One region of the Kitasatospora sp. NPDC093679 genome, then DNA from elsewhere that is predicted to be linked to it. Evidence: riboswitches for the same ligand, from Rfam matches in the RefSeq annotation. Region 1 holds a riboswitch; each other region holds the start of a gene.

Region 1 (6,387 bases):
GCCGCACCACGACCACGGGGACCGACCGCCATGCGCGCCGAGGGCATCGACTACGACACCGGCTTCACCCCGACGGGCAGTCCTCCCGGCCGCACTTCGCCCCGGCCGAGGTCCGCGCCGAGATGCGCAGCATCGCCGAGGACCTGCACGGCACGGCCGTCCGGATCACCGGCGCCGACCCGGAGCGGATCGCCCTCGCCGCCGAGCACGCCGCCGCGCACGGCCTGGAGGTCCGGTTCGCGCCCTTCCCCTGCGGCCTGGACGAGCGGGCCATGCGGCCCGTCCTGCCGGACTGCGCCCGCCGCGCCGAGCGGCTGCGGGCCGCCGGCGCCGAGGTGGTCCTCGTCCTCGGCTGCGAACCCACCCTCTTCGCCGACGGGTTCCTGCCCGGAGCCGACCTCGGCGAGCGGATCGCCACCCTCCTCCGCCCCGGGACCCGGCAGGCCGAGCCCGCCGCGACCGCCCGCCTCGACGCCTTCCTCGCCGACACCGCCGCCGCCTGCCGCGCCGCGTTCGGCGGCCGGATCACCTACGCCTCCGGCGTCTGGGAGCGGATCGACCGGACGCCCTTCGACCTGGTCGCCGTCGACGCCTACCGGGACGCCCACAACGCCGCCCGCTACCGCGACGAGCTGCGCGCCCACCCCGCCCACGGCAAGCCGGTGGCCGTCACCGGGTTCGGCTGCTGCACCTACGCCGGTGCGGGCGAGCGCGGCGGCCTCGGCCGGGACGTGATCGACCGCACCGCCCAGCCGCCCGCCGTCCGCGCCGGACTCGTCCGCGACGAGCAGGAGCAGGTGCGGTACCTGCAGGAGGCTGCTACCGGTCTTCGAGGAGGAGGGCGTGGACTCCGCCTTCTGGTTCAACCGGGCCGGCTACCGCGCCCCGCACCGCCCCGGCGACCCGGCCCACGACCTCGACCTCGGCTCGTACGGCGCGGTCGCCCTGGAGGACGGCGTCAGCCGCCCCAAGGCCGTCTTCACCGCCCTCGCCGAGGCCTACCGGGCCTGACCCGGCCCGCCCGCCCCCGGACACGCAGCAGCCCGCCCCGCCGCACACCGCGGCCGGGCGGGCTGCCGCCGTGCTCAGCCCTCCGCGCCCTCCTGGACGGGGATGGCGTGGCTCACCGCGCGCCCGGCGGCGGCCACCGGCTCGGCCGGAGCCTGCTGCTGGCCCATCGCGGCGAGCAGCTGCCGGGCCAGACCGAGACCCGTGCCGCCCATGGTGAGCGCCTTGGCCATCATCTCGCCCATGCCCTCGGCGCCGTTCAGCAGCACCATGTGCTCGACGTTGCCGAAGGCCTCCGCACCGGCCCGGACGATCTCCGGCCAGTTCTCCGCCAACTGCTGCGCGACGACCGCCTCCTGGTTCTCCGCCAGGGCAGACGCCCGCGCCTTGATCGCCTCCGCCTCGGCCAGGCCGAGCGCACGGGCCGCCTCGGCCGCCGCCAGGCCCTTGGCCTCCGCGGCCGCCGCCTCGGCCTGGCCGGTCGCCCGGGTGGCCTCGGCCGCGGCCAGACCGCGGGCCTTGGTGGCCTCCGCCTCCGCGGTGGCGGCGATCTTCACCCGGTTCGCCTCGGCCGCGGCCTTGAGCTCGGTCTCCCGGGCCAGCGCCTCGGCCGCCGAGATCCGGGCGTCGCGGTCGGCCTGCGCCTTCGTCCGGGTCTCGTACGCCCGGGCGTCGGCCGGCTTGCGGACGTCCGCCTGCAGCTGCTGCTCCTTGCGGTCCGCCTCCAGCTCGGCGACCTTGGTCTCCTGGACGACGACCTCCTGCCGGGCCGCGGCCTGCGCCAGCGGACCGGCCTGGAACGCCCGGGCCTGCGCCGTCTCCAGCTCGGCCTGGTAACCGGCCTGCTGGATGCCCGAGTTGCGGGTGGCCTCGGCCTTGCGGGCGAAGGCCTCCTGCTCGGCCTCGGTGGCCCGGCGGTCCGCCTCCGCGGCCGCGATCCGGGCGTCCCGCTGCACCGCGGCGGCGTGCGGGGCGGCCAGGTTGGTGATGTAGCCGGTCGGGTCGAGGATCTCCTGGATCTGCAGCGAGTCGATGATCAGGCCGAGCTTCTCCATCTCGCTGCCGGACGCGGCCCGGGTCTCCCCGGTCATCCGCTCCCGGTCACGGATCATGTCCTCGACCGTCAACCCGCCGACGATGGAGCGCAGATGGCCGGCGAAGACGTTGTGGACCCGGTGGCCCATCATCTTCTGCTGGTCGAGGAAGCGGCGGGCGGCATTGGCGATCGACACCGGGTCGTCGCCGACCTTGAAGATCACCACGCCCTTGACGTGCACCGGGATGCCCTGCGACGTCACGCACTCGACGTCCAGCTCGGCCTCGTTGAGGTCCAGCGAGAGCCGGCGCACCACCTGGACACCGGGCAGCACCAGCGTGCCGCGCCCGGTGACGATGCGGAACCCGAGCCCGTCCGCGACCCCTTCGGAGCGGTGCCGGGATCCGGAGATGATCAGTGCCTCGTTCGGTTCGGCGACCCGCCACATGAGCTTGAAGAGCACGACCAGGACGGCGATGGAAGCCACGACGGCCCCCGCGATGCCGATCAACATCGGCTGATTCCCCCTTCAGGGCACGCCGGTGTCCCGTGGCTGCGCTCTGGTGTGCAGGAAGGCGCGGTAGCCGGCGGCAGCAGGAGATTCTGCGCCTGTCGTGATCGCGGGGGAAGGGCCCGGCGGCCGTGTTTCGCCCAGGAGTGCGTCAAGATTCCGTCAAAGGACCGCCGCGACGTACACCGTGCGCGGCGGCTGGTACTCCACGACCACCACCGGGGTGCCCACCGCCAGCTCCTCGCCCGGCACCGCCGGATACGCCAGGAAGGCCTCCGTCCCGCGCCGTTCGGGGACGAACACCATCACCTCGCCCACCAGCCCCGGCCCCGTCCGCCCGGTCACCCGCCCTGTGCTGCCCACCATGCCGGCCAGTCTGCCGTGCCCGTCCACTGGCCGGAACCCGTCTGGACCTGCCACGACGCTGCCGCTACGGTGTTGACGTCTTGCTGCAGGCATCCGCCTGCAGCCAACGGGAGCTCGGAGCACCGGGCTGAGAGGGCGCTGAAAGGTCCGCGGTACACGGACCGACCGCTGCGCCGACCGCAGGAACCTGACCGGGTAATGCCGGCGTAGGGAGTAGAGGGTCTCATGACCACCTTTGAAGCACAGCCGCAGTCTGTCTCCGACCGGGGCGTCAGCAGCGCGTCCACCGGCTACCCGACCCCGGCCTGGCGCAAGGCCCACCGCGAGGGCAGCCGCCCCGACCTCCGGGTGCCGTACCGGGAGGTCCTCCTCACCAACGGCCGCACCGTCCCGCTGTACGACACCTCCGGGCCGTACACCGACCCCTCCTACGAGCCCGACGTGCGGCGCGGCCTGCCCGCCCTGCGCGACGCCTGGATCCGCCAGCGCGGCGACGTCGAGGAGTACGAGGGCCGCGAGGCCCGCCCCGAGGACGACGGCATCAAGCACACCTCGCCGCGCGGCGGGAACCTCCGCAACCTCGACGCGGTCTTCCCCGGCCGCCCGCGGCGCCCGCTGCGCGGCCGGGCCGGCGCGGCCGTCACCCAGCTCGCGTACGCCAAGCAGGGCGTGATCACGCCCGAGATGGAGTTCGTGGCGCTGCGCGAGGGGCTCGCCCCGGAGTTCGTCCGCGACGAGGTCGCCCGCGGCCGGGCCGTCATCCCGGTCAACGTGAACCACCCCGAGGTCGAGCCGGCGATCATCGGCACCAACTTCCTGGTGAAGATCAACGCCAACATCGGCAACTCCGCGGTCACCTCCTCGATCGAGGAGGAGGTCGAGAAGATGACCTGGGCGACCCGCTGGGGCGCCGACACCGTCATGGACCTCTCGACCGGCCGCAACATCCACACCACCCGCGAGTGGATCCTGCGCAACTCCCCCGTGCCGATCGGCACCGTGCCGCTCTACCAGGCGCTGGAGAAGGTCGACGGCCGGGCCGAGGACCTCAGCTGGGAGGTCTACCGCGACACCGTCGTCGAGCAGTGCGAGCAGGGCGTCGACTACATGACCGTGCACGCCGGCGTGCTGCTGCGCTACGTGCCGCTGACCGCCCGCCGGAAGACCGGCATCGTCTCCCGCGGCGGCTCGATCATGGCCGCCTGGTGCCTGGCGCACCACGAGGAGAACTTCCTCTACACCAACTTCGAGGAGCTCTGCGACATCCTCGCCGCGTACGACGTCACCTTCTCGCTCGGTGACGGCCTGCGCCCGGGGTCGATCGCGGACGCCAACGACGAGGCCCAGTTCGCGGAGCTGCAGACGCTCGGCGAGCTCGGCCGGATCGCCCGCGAGCGCAACGTCCAGGTGATGATCGAGGGCCCGGGCCACGTCCCGATGCACAAGATCAAGGAGAACATGGACCTCCAGAAGGAGATCTGCGACGAGGCGCCCTTCTACACCCTCGGCCCGCTCACCACGGACGTCGCGCCCGGCTACGACCACATCACCTCGGGCATCGGCGCCGCGATGATCGCCTGGTGGGGCACCGCCATGCTCTGCTACGTCACGCCCAAGGAGCACCTGGGCCTGCCCAACCGGGACGACGTGAAGACCGGCGTCATCACCTACAAGATCGCCGCCCACGCGGCCGACCTCGCCAAGGGCCACCCCGGCGCCCAGGCCTGGGACGACGCGCTCTCCGACGCGCGCTTCGAGTTCCGCTGGGAGGACCAGTTCAACCTGGCCCTCGATCCCGAGACCGCCCGCGACTTCCACGACGAGACGCTGCCCGCCGAGCCCGCCAAGACCGCGCACTTCTGCTCCATGTGCGGGCCGAAGTTCTGCTCGATGAAGATCAGTCGAACCATCACAGAGAAGTACGGCGATGGTGCCCCTGAGCCCGAGTACGACGCGGAGGCCGTCGAGGGCATGAAGGCCAAGTCGGAGGAGTTCGCGGCCCAGGGCAACCGGGTCTACCTGCCGTTGGCCGACTGACGGCGGACCGCTGACCGCGCTGTCCTGGGGAGGCGGAGGGGGCTTCCCAGGGCAGCGCTTCGGCCCAGCGCGACGGGTCACACGGGCGCGGCGGCGAGGAGGTCGGTGGCGCGGTCCGCTGTGAGCACGCCGAGGAGGTAGCCGTCCTCGTCGACGACGGGCCAGACCGTCAGGCGCTTGATCCGCATCGCGATCGTGGCCAGGGCCAAGCCCATGGTCGGCCACGTGAACGGTCCGCGCTGGTGCGCGGTGGTGCTGATCGCGGTTCGCTCGGTGTACCAGGAGCGGGTCAGGAAGGGGTGGAGTCCGGTGCGGGTGACCAGTCCTTCGCACCGGCCGTTGTGGTCGCGGACGAGCAGGTACTCCACGTGGGCGCTGCGGAAGATGTCGTTGGCCTGGTCGACGGTGCTGTCATCGGCTATCTGGTATTCGCAGGGATCCATGGCGTCGGCGACCGTGAGGCCGTGGCCGAGCCGTGCCGACTGCGGAGGGTGAGCGGTCACGGTGTCCACCGTTCCCGTCTCCGGCCGCCCGTTCGGGGCCGCCGGGCCGTCATTCACCCAGAACGAAGCCGGAACGGGTACCGGAATGCGGGATGCCCTGGATGTCTTCGAGGCTACTCCTGTGGCGGGCGGCCCGGGGAAGAGCGCTGCGGAGTACCGTGGGAGACAACCGAGGACATTCCGTACACCGGCATCAGCGCCGGCGTCGCCCTGGGTCATGATTGGTCCCTCGTGGACCGGACGGGCGGCTCCCTCATGATGCCGATCCCCCTCCCTGAGCCCCCCTCTCCCGAACCGTGGTCGGTGCCCGGTGTCCCGCTGCTGCCGCGCCTGATACTGGAACCGACCATGTCGCGGGAGGGCGTCTTCGACGGTGCCTGGTGGCCCCGCTCGAACCACGTCCTCGCAGAGCTTCCGGACCTGATCACCGCGCTCGGCGCCCACCTCGGACGCATCATCCGGGCCGGCCTCGACACCTCGGCCTGGGACGGCGTGCCCCAGTCCGTCGTGGCGAACGGCTCGGCGGTCCGAATCAACTGGTTCGCCGGCAGCGATGCGACGATCAGCCTCACACGGGGCTTCCAGGACCACTTCCTGCTGCTGGTCGTACCACCCGGCACCGCCCCGGACACGGCAGCCTCGGCGATGGCCGGAGCCTCATCGACCGGTAACCACACCCCGGCAGCAGAACTCCTGCTCGGCTGACCGACGTCCGTCATCGCACCCGGCCCGATTCACGGCTGGAGCCGTCCTCGATGGAGATCGGCAGAAGCATCAATGAGAAGTCCGGCATCGGCGAGGCCGCGCCGGAGCACGACGAGGCGGCTGTTGAGGACAGGAAGGCGCGTTTCATGGAGCTTTATCGAGGCCGGTAACCTGGCCCTGACTTAGGCTCCTCGCGGGTTGTCGATTTGGCGCCCAAGTTG
Region 2 (6,387 bases), on a different contig from region 1:
CGCCAGATCCGTTCCACAGGTGTTCCACACGCCCTGATCAGGAGGGGTGTACGAGTGGGACAGTCCGGGACAGGAACGCCTCAGGGCGGGCACCGACTGACGTCGGCACCCGCCCTGATCTGGGACTACCGCCCACCTGCGCGGAGGGTGTGGGATTTGAACCCACGGTGACCAGAGGCCACGACAGTTTTCAAGACTGTTCCCTTAGGCCGCTCGGGCAACCCTCCTGGCGGAGGTCAGCCTAACGGGTCGGAGCGGGTTCGGTGCACTCCGTTTCCGGGGTCGGGTGACCCCGGGCGGGGTCAGTTGTCGCCCTTGCGCTCGCCGAGGACGACGGTGGTCTTGGCGGCCTTGCCGTCGCGGGTGTACTCGACCTCGACCTTCTCGCCCGGCTTGTGCGTCCAGATCTCGGAGACCAGGGTCGGGCCGCTGTCGATCGGGATGCCGCCGAGCTTGGTGATGACGTCGCCGGGCTTGAGGCCCGCCTGGTCGGCGGGGCCGCCCGGGGTGACGGCCGGGGTGCCCTGGACGGCGTTGGTCTGGATCTGGGCGCCGTCGCCCTTGTAGTCGTCGTTGCGGAGCACACCGAGGATCGCGTAGACCGGCTGGCCGTCCTTGATCAGTGTCTCGGCGACCCACTTGGCCTGGTTGATCGGGATCGCGAAGCCGAGGCCGATGGAGCCGGCCCGGCCGTTGCCGCTGGTGTTGGACTGGATCGCCGAGTTGATGCCGATCACCGCGCCGGAGGCGTTGAGCAGCGGGCCGCCGGAGTTGCCCGGGTTGATCGAGGCGTCGGTCTGCAGGGCGTTCATGTAGGACGCCTGCGCACCCGTCTCGTCGCCGGAGGCGACCGGGCGGTCCTTGGCGCTGATGATGCCGGTGGTGACGGTGCCCTCGAGGCCGTACGGGGCGCCGATGGCAATGGTGGCGTCGCCGACCGCGACCTTGTCGGAGTCGCCGAGCGGCAGCGGGACGAGCTTGTCCTTCGGCGGGTTGTCGAGCTTGATCACCGCGACGTCGTAGCCCTGGGCGCGGCCGACCACCGAGGCGGTGTAGGACGAGCCGTCGGAGAACTTCACGGTGAGCTTGCCGCCCGAGGCCGCCGGGGCGACCACGTGGTTGTTGGTGAGGATGTGGCCCTCGGTGTCGAAGACGAAGCCGGTGCCGGTGCCGGACTCCTGCGAGCCCTGCGCCTTGATGGTGACGGTGCTGGGCAGCGCCTTGGCGGCGATGCCGGCGACCGAGTCCGGGGCGCGGTCGGTGACCTTGCGGCTGTCGCTGACGCTGACGGTCGTGCTCGTCCGGCTGGTGCCGCCCGAGCTGTCGTCGCCGCTGACCGCGGCGCCGATGGCACCGCCGGCCACGCCGGCGACAAGGGCGACCGCGGCGATCAGGGCGACGAGGCCGCCGCGCTTGCGGCGCGGGGCCGGGCCGCCGACCGGCGGGTACGGGTACCCGGGGCCGCCGGGCTCGCCCGGGTTGCCGGTGCCTCCGGGGCCGCCGGCCGGGTGGCCCCAGCCGCCGACGGGGTGGCCGGCGCCGAACGGGTGGTGCGCCTCGCCGGGCGGCGTGGGACCGGCCGGCGGCGGGGCCGCCGGGGTGCCGTACGGGTCGGTGGCCGCGGCGGGCGGCGCGTACGGGTTGGCCGGCTGCGGCTGCGGCTGGCCCGGGGCGGCAGCCGCCGCGGGCGGCGGGACGTCGGCGTACGGGGAGCCCGCGGGGACGGCCGGCGGCGGCGCGTCCAGGTACGACGGCGCGGCCTGGGCCGGAGCGACCGGAGCCGCGGGCACGACCGGCGGCGGGGCGTCGATGTACGAGGTCGCGGCCGGGGCCGGCTCGCTCAGCTTGGAGAGAGCGAGCGTGGGCGCGGACTCGACGACCGGCGGCGGCGGGGCCGCCGCGGTGTCAGGAGCCGGACCCACCGTACGGGGCTCGCCGGAGGGCAGCTGCTCCTCCTGCGGCCCGGTGGACCCACTCGCGTGCTCGTTGCTCACGGACGACCTCCATAGCTGACAGATCCTTGGCCCATAGTGTTTCGCATGGCTGATTCGGTTGCCGTAAGGAGCCTTCTGAAGAACGGCTAAGAATCCTTAGCCGTCCCTGACAGGATGCGTCCGACCTGTGGCGGAACGCGAAAGGCGGGGTGCGGCACGCGACCGGCGGCCCGCCGTCCCGCGATGCGGAACCGAAACCTCCGGCCCTTGGCGTGCGCGGCCGGGTTCGTTAGCCTGTCGTCCTCATCTGAACACGCGGGAGCTTGGACCTTCCAGGCTGAGAGTGCGCCGATCGACCGGCCGGGCGGAGTCCGGGCCGGACGAGGGGGCGCTGACCGCCTGAACCTGTCCGGGTAATGCCGGCGTAGGGAGTACCGGCCATGACGGCTGTTTCGCCTGCCCCTGTTCCCGGTGTCGAGGCCGGCCGGCGCGTCGAGGCGCCGCTCGTGCTGGACACCGCCCCGCCGCGGACGCTCGACTTCCGCGCCCAGTTCGCCCTCTGGGCCAACCTCGGGGTCAGCCTGATCGGCTTCCAGAGCGCCGCCACCGTGCTCGGCACGGCCGGCCACGAGCTGTCCTTCGCGGCGGCGGTCACCGCGATCGTCACCGGCACGGTGATCGGCACCGCGATGCTGGGCGTCGCCGCGCTGATCGGCGCCCGCACCGGCGCCCCCGCGATGGCGGTGCTGCGCGGCCTGTTCGGCACCCGGCTGTCGTACCTGCCGACGGTGCTGAACATCCTGCAGTGCATCGGCTGGGGCGTCTTCGAGCTGATCGTGATCGCGGGCGGCGCCCAGACGGTGGCGGGCACCCAGGGCTGGCGCTGGCTGTTCGTGCTGCTGGCCGGCGTGCTGACCACGGCGCTCACCATCTGGCCGCTCGGCTCGATCGCGGTGCTGCGCAAGTACGTGGCCGTCGCCGTCGGCGTGGCGATGGTCTACTTCACCGTCCAGCTGGGCCGGCAGGGCTTCCCCGACCCGGGCGCGGGCAACTGGGACGGCTTCCTTCCGGCGACCGACGCGATCATCGCGGTGTCGATCTCCTTCGTGCCGCTGGCCGCGGACTACACCCGGCACGCGCGCACGCCCGGTTCGGCGTACTGGGGCACCTTCGCCGGCTACTCGCTGGCGCAGGTCTGGTGCTACGTGCTCGGCCTGATCGCGCTGCTGCAGTCCGGCGGCGACACCTCGAAGATCTTCTCCTCGTTCACCGGCGTCGCGGCCGGCTGGGCCTTCCTGCTGGTGCTGGTGCTCCGCGAGACCGACCAGTCCTTCGCGAACGTGTACTCGACGGCGATGTCGGTGCACAACCTGCTGCCGAAGGTGGACCGGCGGCTGCTCACCGGCGGCATCGGCGCCCTGGTGACGCTGCTGGCGCTGCGGGTCGAGGAGGGCGAGTTCAACGACACCTACGCGAGCTTCCTCTACCTGATCGGCGCGGTCTTCGTGCCGCTGCTGGCGGTGCTGGCGGTGGACTACTTCTTCGGGGCCGGCCGGAACGGCTGGGACACCGGCCAGGACGCCCCGGCCCGCTGGCTGATGCTGCTGCCGTGGGCGCTGGGCTTCGCCACGTACCAGTTCCTGGCGCCGACCGCGGTGGCCGGCTGGTGGACGGACTTCTGGCAGGGGCTGCAGTCGGCGGTGGGCTTCACCCCGCAGCCGTGGACCTCGGCCTCGCTGTTCGGCTTCCTGGTGCCGGCGCTGGCGACCTGGGCGCTGACCCCGCTGACCTCGCGCCGCCCGGCCCGCGCCGACGGCTGAGCCTGCGGCGGGCACCCGGCCGGGTGCCCGCCGGCCTCCGTCCGGTGCCGCCGACCGCCGGACGGAGGTGTTCACCACCGGTTTCCCGTGCCGAATCCGATCGGACATCCACGCACTCGTAGGGTGTTGATGTGGACACTCAGAAGATCCGCCGCACCGCTCCGGCGGTCTCCGGCATCCCGGCGCCCGACCGCACGGCCGTCCGGGTCGTCGCGCACCGCGGCTCCTCCGCGGCCCTGCCCGAGCACACCCTGGAGGCGTACGCCCGGGCGATCGAGGAGGGGGCGGACGGGCTGGAGTGCGACGTCCGGCTGACCGCCGACGGCCGGCTGGTGTGCGTGCACGACCGCACCGTGCGGCGCACCTCGGACGGCCGGGGCGCGGTGTCCGCGATGACGCTGGCTCAGCTCTCGGAGCTCGACTTCGGCTCCTGGCACTCGCCGGACACCCCGCGGCCGAGCTCGATCCTGACCCTGGCCGGCCTGCTGGAACTGGTCGCCGAGGCGGGACGCCGGGTGGAGCTGGCCATCGAGACCAAGCACCCGACCCGGTACGCGGGCCGGACGGAGGCCGAGCTGGTGCGGCTGCTGGACCACTACGGACTGCTGCCGCGCACCCCGGAGGAGTCCACCGTCCGGGTCATGAGCTTCTCCGAGCTGTCGCTGCACCGGGTGCGCCGGGCGGTGCCCGCGATGCCGACGGTGTACCTGCTGGAGCGCCGGCTGCCGGTGCTCGGCCGGACGCGGTCGCTGCCCGGCGGCGCCGCCGTCGCCGGGCCCGGTATCGAGCTGGTGCGGCGGGACCCGGGCCTGGTGACGGCGCTGCGCCGGGCCGGGCACCGGGTGCACGTCTGGACGGTCGACGAGCCCGAGGACGTCGAGCTCTGCCTGGAGCTGGGTGTGGAGGCGCTGATCACCAACCGGCCGCGCGAGGTGCTGGCGCAGCTCGGCCGCTGAGCGCACCACCCGGGCGGAGCGGTGTGCGAACGGCGCACTGCGGGGCGCGGACTTCTGACAGGAGCTCAGAGAACGCTCAATTCCTCGGACTTTCACAACAGACCGTAAGCGGTTTATCGGTGGTTGAATACGGTGGGTCGCGGGCCTCGGGAATGTCTCTGCGCGATCGCCGAACGGTCGTTTCCGACGCATTCCCAGGGGGCATCCATCCCTCGGCAGACGCTGAAGGAGGTCCCGGGGGTGGCGTTGATGGTGGCGCGTGCTGTGCCCGAAAAGACAGGGCCGACTTCGTCGACCATGGCGGTGCCGCACGGTCCGGCCGGCGTCGGAGCGGCTCGCCGGAGGATGCGCCGGGAGCTCGGTGAACGGGCGGTACCGGAGCAGGTCGTCGACGACGCGGTGCTGATCCTCTCCGAACTGCTCAGCAATTCCTGTCGTTACGCGCGGCCGCTCGGAAAGTTCTCGGAACTGGCCGGGCGGACGACCGCCGACATGGTGGACGCGGTCCTCGTGCGGGCGGTGACGGCCTCCCGGCACGGCGGCGCGGAGACGACGGAGGAAAACGATCCGGGCGGGATCCTGGTCCGCTGGTGGACGCACGCGGACGGCATCGTCGTGGAGGTAACCGACGGCGGTGCGCCGACCAGGCCGCGGCCGGCCAGCCCGTCGCTGACGGCGCGCGGCGGACGCGGGCTGAGCATCGTCGGCAAGCTGGCCGACGCCTGGGGCATCCGCGACGCGCCGGGCGAGGTGACGGTCTGGGCCGCCCTGCCGCTGCGGCCGGAGCGGCGCGACGATCCGGCCGCGTAGGAGCTGTCTTCAAAGGCGTACGGATGCCACACAGGGGCGCGCGGGCGGGTCCGTGGCGACCCCGCGGGGGTGCGTCCGCACCGGTCGGCGGCGCGAACCTCAGTAGGCTGCGGGTGCACTGTCGCCGTTCCCGGGAGCCCCGCCATGGCCAAGAAGGCCGCAAAGTCCTCGTCGCAGCCCAGCACCGCCACCGCCACCGGCGAGATCCCGGTCGTCGGTGCGCGCGAGAAGTGCCCGTGCGGCTCCGGCCGCCGGTACAAGGCCTGCCACGGCCGGGAGGCCGCGCACGCCGTGCAGGAGCTGGTGCACCGCCCGTTCGAGGGCCTGCCGGGCGAGGCCGACTGGGTCGCGCTGCGCGAGCTGGTTCCGGCCGCGACCGTGCCGCTGACGCTGGCCGCCGGGGTGGCGGACGGCGCCGTCGGCGAGGTGCCGTCGGTGACCCTGGCCACCGTGCTGCCGCTGGCCTGGCCCGCGCTGCGCCGCGCGGACGGCTCGATCCTGCTCGGCCTGCAGACCCAGTCGAGCTCGGGCGACCTGAGCCGCGACCTGGCCGACGCGCTGGAGCTGGCGCTCGCCACCGAGCCGGGCACCCCGGTGCCGTCCCGCCGGACGGTGCCGGGCGGCCGCCGCCTGCAGGACCTGCTGGACACCTCGGCCGGCTTCGCCCCGACCGTGCACACCGGCTTCGAGTTCTGGCTGGAGGACGCCGAGTCGGCCACCGGCGAGGTCGCCGCCTCGCTGGAGCGGGCCAACGCCTCGGCCATCCCGACCGAGAAGGTCACCTCCGTGGACGCCGCCTACTGGTGCGGCACCCCGGACAAGAACCACCTGCGCTGGGTCATGACCGTGCCCGAGGAGAAGCTGCTC
Region 3 (6,387 bases), on a different contig from region 1:
CTGCGGGCGAACACCACTGCATCCTCGGCAGGACCGGCCTCAGCGCCGGTGCAGGCCGAGGTTCTGGTAGATCTCCAGCGTCGAGGTGGAGTGGTTGAGGGTGATGAAGTGCAGGCCCGGCGCACCCTCGGCGAGCAGCCGCTCGGACATCGCGGTGGCGTGCTCGATGCCCACCGCCCGCACCGCGTCCGGGTCGTCGGCGACGGCCAGGAAGCGGGCCTTCAGCTCCTCCGGGAAGTCGGAGCCGGACAGCTGCGGGAAGCGCTCCAGCTGCCGGATGTTGGTGACCGGCATGATCTCCGGGATGATCGGCGTGGTGCAGCCCGCCGCCGCGACCCGGTCGCGCAGCCGCAGGTAGTCCTCCACCTCGAAGAACATCTGGGTGATCGCGTAGTCGGCGCCGGCCCGGCACTTGGCGACGAAGTGGCGGATGTCCTCGTCCCAGTTCTCCGACCGCGGGTGCATCTGCGGGAAGGCGGCCACGCCCACGCAGAAGTCGCCGATCCCCTTGATCAGCTCGACCAGCTCGTAGGCGTAGGTGACGCCCTCCGGGTGCCGGACCCACGCGCCCATCGGGTCGCCGGGCGGGTCGCCGCGCACCGCGAGCACGTTGCGCACGCCCTCGTCGGCGTACTGGCCGATGATGTTGCGCAGCTCGGCCACCGAGTGGTCGACGGCGGTCAGGTGGGCGACCGGGGTCAGGGTGGTCTCGGTCGCGATCCGGCCGACCATGTTGACCGTCCGGCTGCGCGAGGAGCCCCCGGCGCCGTAGGTCATGCAGACGAAGTTGGGGTCGAGCGCCTCGACCCGGCGGATCGCGTCCCAGAGGCGGCGCTCGCCGACCTCGTTGCGCGGCGGCATGAACTCGAAGGAGAACGAGCGGTCACCGGCCGCCAGCAGGTCCCGGACGGTCGGCGCGTGGTCGGTCCGGGTGGAGGGGATGCCGAGTGCCATGCTGGCAGGCTAGCGGTCAGGCGCGGAGGGTGACCAAACGTAGTCCACTGAATGAGACGTGCACGTGGGACACCGCGTGACCGGGGCCACCCGCGGGTCCGCGCCGACCGGCGCGGACGACCGATTCGGGCCCCGGACGACCGCCGGATAGGCTGATTGTCAGCCCAATGATCCGGAGTCCCACCGTGCCCTCCTCCACCAGCCTGCCGGCCAACCCGATCGACCGGGAGGCCGTGCGTGACCGCGTGAACGCCGCGCTCGCCGCCTTCATGGACGGCCGGAGCACCCTGCTCGCCGGCATCTCCCCCCAGCTCGGCCCGGTCTCCGAGGCACTGCGCGACTTCCTGCTCGACGGCGGCAAGCGGCTGCGGCCCGCCTTCTGCTACTGGGGCTGGCGCGGCGCCGGCGGCGCCGCCGACCACCCCGGCATCGCCGCCGCCGCCGCCGCCCTCGAACTGCTGCAGGCCAGCGCCCTCGTCCACGACGACCTCATGGACCGCAGCGACACCCGCCGCGGCCTGCCCTCGGTCCACCGCCGCTTCGAGGGCCTGCACCGCGAGCACGGCTGGCGCGGCGACCGCGAGCAGTACGGCGCCAGCGCCGCCGTCCTGCTCGGCGACCTGCTGCTGATCTGGTGCGACGAACTGTTCCAGAGCTCCGGGCTGCCGGACGACGCGGTACGGGCCGCCAAGCCCGTCTTCGACCTCATGCGCACCGAGGTCATGGTCGGCCAGTACCTCGACGTCCTCGAACCGGTCGCCGGGGACTCCGCCGACGCCGGGGCGCTCGACCGGGCGCAGACCGTCCTGCACTACAAGTCCGCGAAGTACACCATCGAACGGCCGCTCCAGGTCGGCGCCCTGCTCGCCGGCGCCGGACCCGGACTCGTCGAGGCCTACGGGGCGTTCGGGCTGCCGCTCGGCGAGGCCTTCCAGCTCCGCGACGACCTGCTCGGCGTCTTCGGCGACCCCGCCGTCACCGGCAAGCCCGCCGGGGACGACCTCCGCGAGGGCAAGCGGACCCTCCTCGTCGCCCACGCCATGCGGGGGCTCTCCCCCGCGGACGCCCGGCACCTCGACGAGCGGCTCGGCGCGGCCGACCTGACGGCCGAGGAGATCCCCGTCCTGCGCGGGCTGGTGGAGCGCAGCGGCGCGGCCGACCGCGTCGAACGGCGCATCGGGGAACTCCTCGAACAGTCCCTCGCCGCCCTCGACGCCGCCCCCCTCGCCGACGGCCCCGCCCGCCCCACCCTCCTCGCGCTCGCCGAAGCCGCCACCGTCCGCAAGCACTGACGAACGGCTTGAACCAGGGGATGCACACCAGGGGCGTGTGGGGGCACCTCCCGGCCGAAGGCCGGGGGAGAACCGCGCAATCCGGATGCGGGTCACCGTACGGAACTCGGCTTGGCCCGTTCCGTCGTGACGGCCGCTCCCGGGCTGCGCAGTTCCCCGCGCCCCTGTGGTACCCCTCGCCGGGCCTGCCTGGCCTCAGGCGTCGCGGAGGCGGCGGGCCAGGGAGGCCGCGGCCGCGCCCGGGTCCTCGGCTGCGGTGATGGCGCGGACGACGACGATCCGTCGCGCCCCCGCGGCGAGCACCTCGTCGAGGTTGCTGCCGTCGATGCCGCCGATGGCGAACCACGGACGGTCCGTCACGGCCTTCGCCGCGTAGGAGACCAGGCCGAGGCCGGGGGCCGGGCGGCCGGGCTTGGTGGGGGTGGGCCAGACGGGGCCGGTGCAGAAGTAGTCCACGCCGGCCTCGGCGACCGCCGCGTCGACCTCGGCCTCGGCGTGGCAGGACCGCCCGATCAGGACGTCCTCGCCGAGGATCGCGCGGGCCGCCGGCACCGGCAGGTCGTCCTGCCCGAGGTGCAGCACCTGCGGTCCGGCGGCGTGCGCCACGTCCGCCCGGTCGTTGACCGCGAAGAGCTTGCCGTGGCGGCGGGCCGCGTCGGCGAAGACCTCCAGGTACTCCAGCTCCTGGCGGGCCTCCAGGTTCTTGTCCCGGAGCTGGACGATGTCCACCCCGCCGGCCAGCACCGCGTCGAGGAACTCGGCCAGGTCGCCCTGCTCGCGGCGGGCGTCGGTGCACAGGTAGAGCCGGGCGTCGGCCAGCTGCTCGCGCGGGTAGGCCATCAGAGCGCCATCGCCTGGGCGCGGCGCTTGACCTCGGTGGCGCGGTTCTCGTGCAGGGCCTGGATGGGGCTGCCGGGCAGCGACGGGTCCTCGGTGAAGAGCCACTCGAGGATCTCCTCGTCGCTGAAGCCGGAGTCGCGCAGGACGGTCAGGGTGCCGATCAGGTGCTTGACCGGACCGTCCGGCGTGATGAACGCGGCGGGCACCTGCAGCGACCTGTTCTCGCCGCGGCGGACGGCCAGCAGGGTGTTGGCCTTCACCATGTTGCGGACCTCCGTGACCTGCACACCCCACAGTTCGGAGATGTCGGGCAGGTACATCCAGGCCGGGACCAGGGCGTCAATCTTGGGATCGATCTCACTCACGGCACCAGACTGCCACCTGCCGGGCCCCGCGCGCACGCAGCCCGCCCGGCCAGCCCGGTACCGATGACGGATCGTGACCGGACGACCGCCGAGGGCGGCGGCCCCGGGTGGGCGCGGCTCAGGCCGCGGCGGCCTTCAGCTGGACGGCCGGGTCGGCGGCGCGGGCGCGGTCCAGCGGGGTGCCGCGCTCGATGAGCCGCTTCGCCTGGTTGAGGTCGCGGGGCCGGTCCACGGCGAGCAGGGCGACGGCGGCGCCGCCGCGCAGCCACAGCACCGACCAGGACGGCTCGTCGGGGCTGCCGCGCCACAGCAGTTCGTCGGCGTCGGCGTGCCGGCCGGCGTACTGGACCATGCGGCCGAACTGCTCGGACCAGAAGTACGGCACCGGGTCGTAGGGGGTCTCGGAGCCCAGCAGCGAGGCGGCCGCGGCGGCGCCGGACTGCAGGGCGTGGTCCCAGTGCTGGACGGTGAGCCGGGTGCCGGAGCGGCGCGAGGGGTAGGAGGTGCAGTCGCCGGCCGCCCACACGCCGGGGGCGCCGGTGCGCAGCCGCTCGTCGACCAGGACGGCGCCGGCCGCGTCGAGGGCGACGCCGGAGCCGGCCAGCCAGCGGGTGGCGGGGCGGGCGCCGATGCCGACAACGACGTGGTCGGCGTCGATCCGGCTGCCGTCGGCGAGCAGCAGGCCGGCGGGTTCGACGGCGGCGACGCCGGTGCCGCAGCGCAGGTCGACGCCGGCGTCCGCGTACCAGCGGGCCATCAGGGCGCCGAGTTCGGCGGGGAGGGCTCCGGGCAGCGGTGCGGGGCCGGCCTCGACGACGGTCACGTGGCAGCCGAGCTGCCGGGCGACGGTGGCGGTCTCGGCGCCGATCCAGCCGGCGCCGACCAGGGCGATCCGGGTGCCGGGGGTGAGGTCGGCGCGCAGCGCGAGGGCGTCGTCGAGGGTGCGCAGCATGCGGGTGCCGGTGGCGGCGGGCAGGGTGGTGGCCTCGGCGCCGGTGGCGATCACCAGGGCGTCGTGGGCGAGCGGGCCGGCGTCGGTGTGCAGGACGCCGGGTTCGAGGCCGGTGGCGCGGCGGCCGAGCAGCAGCTCGACGCCGAGCTGCTCCCAGTCGATGTCGAAGGCGGTGGAGTCGCTCTTGCCGAGCAGGACGTCCTTGGAGAGCGGCGGCCGGTCGTACGGGCGGTGCGGCTCGTCGCCGACCAGCGCGACCGTCCCGCGGAAGCCGCCCTGGCGCAGGGCGAGGGCGCACTGGGCGCCGGCCATGCCGGTGCCGGCGATCAGGACGCGGTCCGTTCCGTTCAGCTCTGCCACGGCGGCCACCCTATCGGCCGGGGTGTCCAGCCCGTGTACGCCCTTTCGGGGTGGGCGACACCCGGCGTTATGGTGGGTGCACACCACACGGGAGCCCGGTGCACCGGGCTGAGAGGCGGGCTGGAGCGGCCTGCGACCGTCCGAACCTGATCCGGGTCATGCCGGCGAAGGGAGAATCAGCGACGTGGCACGGTCCCATTCAGACGTGCTGGTGGTCGGCGGCGGCATCATCGGGCTCGGCGTCGCCTGGCGGGCGGCGCAGCGCGGCCTGGCCGTGGCCCTGGTCGATCCCGTGCCCGGCGGCGGTGCCGCGCAGGTCGCGGCGGGCATGCTGGCGCCGGTGACGGAGCTGCAGTACGGCGAGGAGCCGCTGCTGCGCCTGGGCATGGCGTCGAACGAGCGGTACGCCGCGTTCGCGGCCGAGCTGACCGAAGTGACGGGCCTGGACACCGGCTACCGGCGGACCGGGACGCTGGCGGTGGCGCTGGACGCGGACGACCGCGAGGAACTGCGCGAGTTGCACGCCTTCCAGGCCCGGCTGGGCCTGGACTCGCAGTGGCTGACCGGCCGGGAGTGCCGCCGGCTGGAGCCGATGCTGGCGCCGGGGGTGCGCGGCGGTCTGCTGGTCACCGGGGACCACCAGGTGGACGGGCGGCGCCTCGCCCGGGCGCTGGTGGTGGCCTGCGAGCGGGCCGGGGTGGTGCTGCACCGGGAGTCCGCGGTCGAGCTGCTGGTCGAGGACGGCCGGGCGGCCGGGGTGCGGACGGACGGCGGCGCCGAGCTCGCGGCCGGACGGACGGTGCTGGCGGCGGGCTGCCGCAGCCATCTGCTGCCCGGTCTGCCGGAGGGGGTGCTGCCGCCGGTGCGGCCGGTGAAGGGCCAGGTGCTGCGGCTGCGGATTCCGGAGGCGTACCGGCCGTTCCTGTCGCGCAACGTGCGGGCGGTGGTCCGCGGGCAGCACATCTACCTGGTGCCGCGGGCGGACGGCGAGCTGGTGATCGGCGCGACCAGCGAGGAGCAGGGCTTCGACACCACGGTGACCGCCGGCGGGGTCTACGAACTGCTGCGCGACGCCCACGAGTTGGTACCGGGTCTGACCGAGCTGCCGCTGGTGGAGACCGGTGCCGGGCTGCGGCCCGGCTCGCCCGACAACGCGCCGCTGCTCGGCCCGACCCGGCTGCCCGGGCTGGTCGCCGCCACCGGCCACTACCGCAACGGCGTGCTGCTGACGCCGGTGACCGCCGACCTGCTCGGCGAGCACCTGGCGACCGGGAGCGTCCCGGAGCTCGCCGCCCCCTTCTCCCCCGACCGTTTCCACGCGAAGGCCCTCGCATGCTGAACACCGATCCGGTGCCCGTCCCTCTGACCGTCAACGGCGAGCCGCAGGAACTGCCTCCGGGCACCACGCTGGCCGAGGTGGTGGCCCGGGTGTCCGCCGCGAACACCGGGGTGGCGGCGGCGGTCAACGAGGCCGTGGTGCCGCGCGGCGCCTGGCCGGCCACCGTGCTCGGCGCGGGCGACCGGGTGGAGATCCTCACCGCCGTCCAGGGAGGCTGACGATGGCCGACGACCTGTTCACGATCGCGGGCACGGCGTTCACCTCGCGCCTGATCATGGGCACCGG

The links. A riboswitch is a leader RNA that binds a small molecule or an ion and turns the genes downstream of it on or off. The one in region 1 is predicted to bind thiamine pyrophosphate.
Region 2: another riboswitch for thiamine pyrophosphate. It lies ahead of AB0O09_RS36050 (cytosine permease); the one in region 1 lies ahead of thiC (phosphomethylpyrimidine synthase ThiC).
Region 3: another riboswitch for thiamine pyrophosphate. It lies ahead of thiO (glycine oxidase ThiO); the one in region 1 lies ahead of thiC (phosphomethylpyrimidine synthase ThiC).

What each region holds. Positions count from the first base shown of each region.
Region 1 is NZ_JBFBDW010000017.1:18,700-25,086, reverse strand. It holds gene AB0O09_RS16550 (hypothetical protein) at 51-866, opposite strand; gene AB0O09_RS16545 (hypothetical protein) at 844-1,011, shown strand; gene AB0O09_RS16540 (SPFH domain-containing protein) at 1,086-2,558, opposite strand; gene AB0O09_RS16535 (hypothetical protein) at 2,718-2,921, opposite strand; TPP riboswitch at 3,020-3,151, shown strand; gene thiC (phosphomethylpyrimidine synthase ThiC) at 3,147-4,958, shown strand; gene AB0O09_RS16525 (CBS domain-containing protein) at 5,036-5,461, opposite strand; gene AB0O09_RS16520 (DUF5994 family protein) at 5,717-6,166, shown strand.
Region 2 is NZ_JBFBDW010000076.1:12,961-19,347, reverse strand. It holds tRNA gene AB0O09_RS36060 (tRNA-Ser) at 142-227, opposite strand; gene AB0O09_RS36055 (trypsin-like peptidase domain-containing protein) at 303-1,994, opposite strand; TPP riboswitch at 2,240-2,382, shown strand; gene AB0O09_RS36050 (cytosine permease) at 2,375-3,754, shown strand; gene AB0O09_RS36045 (glycerophosphodiester phosphodiesterase) at 3,931-4,710, shown strand; gene AB0O09_RS36040 (ATP-binding protein) at 4,876-5,520, shown strand; gene AB0O09_RS36035 (DUF5926 family protein) at 5,665-6,387, shown strand, end outside.
Region 3 is NZ_JBFBDW010000063.1:825-7,211, reverse strand. It holds gene metF (methylenetetrahydrofolate reductase [NAD(P)H]) at 40-954, opposite strand; gene AB0O09_RS33560 (polyprenyl synthetase family protein) at 1,122-2,246, shown strand; gene thiE (thiamine phosphate synthase) at 2,442-3,086, opposite strand; gene AB0O09_RS33550 (Rv2175c family DNA-binding protein) at 3,086-3,451, opposite strand; gene AB0O09_RS33545 (FAD-dependent oxidoreductase) at 3,570-4,772, opposite strand; TPP riboswitch at 4,841-4,953, shown strand; gene thiO (glycine oxidase ThiO) at 4,948-6,102, shown strand; gene thiS (sulfur carrier protein ThiS) at 6,096-6,320, shown strand; gene AB0O09_RS33530 (thiazole synthase) at 6,323-6,387, shown strand, end outside.